Regions from separate parts of the Shewanella sp. HL-SH5 genome, predicted to be linked through region 2. Evidence: predicted binding sites of a transcription regulator. Region 2 holds the regulator's gene; the other holds the start of a gene.
What was found. Region 2 encodes LexA, which represses DNA repair genes until DNA is damaged. Its sites were predicted from a motif close to TACTGTATNNNNATACAGTA; they were not measured.
Positions count from the first base shown of each region.

Region 1: a site for LexA is predicted at 867-886, ahead of ACRWQM_RS07090 (DNA topoisomerase III). Genes of this name have one in related genera too.

Region 1 covers NZ_CP195038.1:1,644,747-1,646,957, forward strand. Annotated here, with positions in the region: gene maiA (maleylacetoacetate isomerase) at 1-33, shown strand, start outside; gene ACRWQM_RS07085 (nucleotidyltransferase family protein) at 40-747, shown strand; gene ACRWQM_RS07090 (DNA topoisomerase III) at 899-2,211, shown strand, end outside.
Region 2 covers NZ_CP195038.1:3,890,199-3,892,409, reverse strand. Annotated here, with positions in the region: gene ACRWQM_RS16990 (cell division inhibitor SulA) at 276-794, opposite strand; gene lexA (transcriptional repressor LexA) at 791-1,408, opposite strand; gene plsB (glycerol-3-phosphate 1-O-acyltransferase PlsB) at 1,659-2,211, shown strand, end outside.

The DNA of each region.
Region 1 (2,211 bases), 1.9 Mb from region 2:
GCAGCACCAGAACAACAAGCTGACGCGAGTTAATACCTAATGCCTGCGCCACACAGTATTGTAAAACTAGCCGCTGACAAGCCCAGTGTAGAACACTCAGCACCGTTAGCTGATTTAGCTAAATTAAATCAGTGGTTTGAGCAAGATGCAATGCGGATGCAGGCTTTAACGGTTTGTGCACAAGTGTTTGCCAAACTCAATATAATCGACTGGGCTATTGCTGCCGGCTTTGTACGTGACTTTGTTTGGGATAAACTGCACGGTTGTTCAATCAGTGAGTTAAGCGAGTTAAATGATATCGATGTCATTTACTATTGCGAAAAAAACATCACCCAAGCTCAAGACAAGCACATTCAGCAAATACTGTTAAGCTTGATGCCGCTAAATTGGTCGGTTAAAAATCAAGCCAGAATGCATATTCGTAATCAAGACCCACAATATCATTCATGTCTCGATGCAATGGGGTATTGGCCTGAAAAACAAACTGCGATAGCGGTTAAGTTGAATGCGGTTAAAGTGAACCCGCAGCATGCCAGTTATAGCGTTAATGTGAAAACTGGCTCTTGCATTAGCGCCAACACATTGGAATTTATCCATGCTTTTGAATTAGCATGTTTATTTAATTTTAGTCTGAGCCATAACCCAAAGCGCTCATCAAGTATATTTGAACAGCGTGTCATCCAGAAAAAGTGGCTTGAACGCTATCCAAAATTAATACTGCAACCAACGGCTAAAACCAACGGCTAAAACATAGAACATCACGCCATAAGTACTCAGAAATAGCATTGAGCCAATTACATACCTCAAGTAATGGCGTGTATCTTTAATGGCTGATAACTTGCTAAACATGATTCAATCCGCTATTTTACTGTTAATATATACAGTGCTTGAGTATTGAATGATTTTATACATTGCAGAAAAACCCAGTCTAGGCCGAGCCATTGCTGATGTATTGCCTAAACCGCATAAAAAAGGTGAGGGCTTTATTACCGCAGCCAACGGCGATTGTGTGTCCTGGTGTATTGGTCATTTGCTCGAGCAAGCTGAACCTGATGCCTATGATGCAGCGTTTAAATCATGGAAACTCGAGCATTTACCGATTATTCCGCAAACCTGGCAATTAAAACCCAAACCTAAAACCCGCAGCCAATTAACCGTGTTACGTAAATTGGTTAAGCAAGCATCGTCGATAATCAATGCTGGCGATCCCGACCGCGAGGGTCAGCTTTTAGTCGATGAAGTGATTTCTTACCTGGGCGTAAAGGGTGACAAGCTTAATCAAGTTCAGCGACTATTAATTAGCGACTTAAACCCGCAAGCGGTTAAAAGGGCATTAGGGCAATTGCGCAGTAATCGAGACTTTATTCCATTATCCACCTCAGCATTAGCCCGCAGCCGTGCAGATTGGTTATATGGCATGAACATGACACGCGCTTATACCATTCAAGGTAAAAAGGTCGGTTATCAAGGTGTGTTGTCAGTGGGCAGGGTGCAAACCCCCTTACTTGGGTTAGTGGTGCGCCGTGATGATGAGATTGCCGATTTTAAGCCCAAGTCTTTTTATGAGGTGGTGGCACATTTAGTTACCGATCAACAACAAACCTTTAGTGCTAAATGGCAACCTAGCGAAGCTTGCCAGCCTTATATGGATGAAGACGGCCGGGTATTAGCCAAAGGCTTGGCCGAAAATGTGGTTAAGCGTATTCATGGTCAACCCGCAGAAGTCACCAAACTTGAGGCCAAAGATAAACGCCAAAACCCACCATTGCCTTACAGCTTATCAGCATTGCAAATCGATGCAGCAAAGCGCTTTGGGCTATCGGCAAAAGAGGTGTTAGATACCTGTCAAAGCTTGTACGAGCGGCATAAATTGATTACTTATCCACGTTCAGACAGCCGCTATTTACCCAAAGATCAACATAGCTTGGTTCCTAAAGTATTGGATGCGGTACTTAATGGTGCGGCCGGATTAGTTGACGGTTGCGAAATGCCTAACGCCAAGCTTAAATCTAAGGCGTGGGACGACAGTAAAGTAGATGCTCACCATGCCATAGTGCCTACAGAGAAAGTGGCTAATTTATCATCGTTATCCAGTAATGAGGCAATGTTATATCAGCATATTGCGCGCCAATATCTAGCCCAGTTTTACCCAGCTTATATTTATGCAGAAACTACAGTTGAAGTCACTATTGCTGGTGGTCTTTTTGCCAC
Region 2 (2,211 bases):
CTGGTGGTTGTAAGCGTGTAAGGCTTACGGATTTGTATTTATGTGCACCACGCTGGCACCTACAACTGAACCTATCAATTCTGATTTGACGCTTTTATCTGTCAGATAAAATCTAGACTGTAGCGTTTCAATTAGGTTAAAAATGTTTCAACCCTGTTAAATACATTACTTGTAGATTAAACATTGATCAAGATCACTTTTATAGCTAATTAACTGAAATTTTGCATAAAAAAGCCCTGTACATAGACAGGGCTCAGTAAACACGGCGTTTAGTACTAATGAAATGAAGTGAAATTAATTGTTTTAACAGCATTATTTTGATTTGAAATAATCGCTTTAGTTGCCAAATTAGTGCCTAAGTGAGTGCTTACATCTTCAATAACGACACCTAATGCTCGGGCACTTTTTGCGACTAACTCTAATCGGCGACTGTCGCGTGCATCTAAAGGTTGAGTCCATGAAATAACGGCACTTGATGTACCACTGGTTAATGCTTTTTCCATTGCCCAAAGTGTTTCAATTTCATCCTTGGCATGTACTAACAATACGCGGTCCATTCTTACCCCAGCACTAGCTAACATCTGTTTATAATTGATATTGGCGGGATTAATTAGCACAATCCAACGACCTTGCAGGCTTAGTTGTGCCAATTGGCTAGCATATTGACTGAGTTCCACTTTACCATTGGTTTCGGTTTGGAGTGTGGTGATAGGCTGCGCTAAATTAATATCTGCAGTTGGCAAATCTACCCATAAACCAGGATGACGAGGGGATGTACCCATTAGTTTGTTCATAACCATTCTCCATTACGAATTACACCAACTGCAAGCCCTTCAATAGTGAGGCTTTGGTAACTTAAATCGACTTCGATAGGTGCATACGCTTCATTTTCAGCATGCAAATATACGACATTGCCTTTTTTCTCAAAACGTTTCACTGTCACATCATCTTCAACACGAGCAACAACGACCTGGCCATTTCTGGCTTGCTGTATTTTATGAACGGCGAGTAAATCACCCTCTAAAATGCCGATGTTTTTCATGCTGTCACCGCGAACCCTTAACAAAAAGTTTGCGGCAGGTTTAAACATATTAGGATCAACTTGATAGTATTGTTCTACATGCTCTTGCGCTAAAATAGGTTCACCTGCAGCGACTTGTCCAATTAAAGGTAAACCTGCTTCTTCGGGTTCATCTTCTTGGGTTAATCGTATTCCACGGGATGTGCCGGGCATGATTTCAATAAACCCTTTTTTAGCCAAGGCTTTTAAATGCTCTTCTGCGGCATTTGCGCTTTTGAAACCTAAGCGTGTAGCGATTTCTGCACGAGTAGGTGGCATACCAGTTTCAGAGATATTGTTTTTAATAAGCTCTAAAATTTCAGCTTGGCGTGGTGTTAAGGGTCTCATGTTATTTCCTGTCTTTCTATACAGTAACTGTCATTATATACAGTGTTTGTGTTTGCGCAAGTATTCACCAATTATTTTTTAATTTTATTATTTGAAATTTTTTTTTTATTATATGTATCAATTGCATGCTTCAATTTATTTGTTCTTGAATTTAAAAGCATTGTTTGATGTGTACAGCCTATAGTGAAAGGTAACCAGTTTCTGGTATCCTATGCGCCCATATTAAAAGGGCTTTATTGCGAATATTATTATGTCAAAACCAGATTCAATCATGCTTAGACTGCTGCGTAGGGTGCAAAAGCTGATGGTGCAAACGATAGTTGTGCCACATGACCCATTTGCAGATCTAAACTTCGATCCAGACAAGCCCATTGTTTATGTCATGAAGACAGAGTCGATCAGTGACACTGCAGCATTAAGCGAAATGACCCAAGGCTTAGGCTTACCAAGTCCTTATGCGCCATTACAACTTGATGGTATGAAAGTGCCACGAGTTGTTTGTTTAGAGGGGCGAAAGCCTATTATTGGTAAGCGTGAGGGTGGTGAGAAGTTTTTAAACTGTTTTACCAGTTTATTAGCGCTCCACCGTCAGCAGCCTGAATTAGATATTCAACTTGTGCCAGTAAGTCTTTACTGGGGCCGTACTCCAGGCAAAGAAGATGACACGATGAAAGCTGCTGTGCTTGAACGTGAGAATCCAACCTGGTTACGTAAATGGTTAATGATTCTATTTCTAGGTCGCCATAGTTTTGTGCAGTTCTCTAACGCAATGTCATTACGCTATTTAGCCGATGAACATGGTA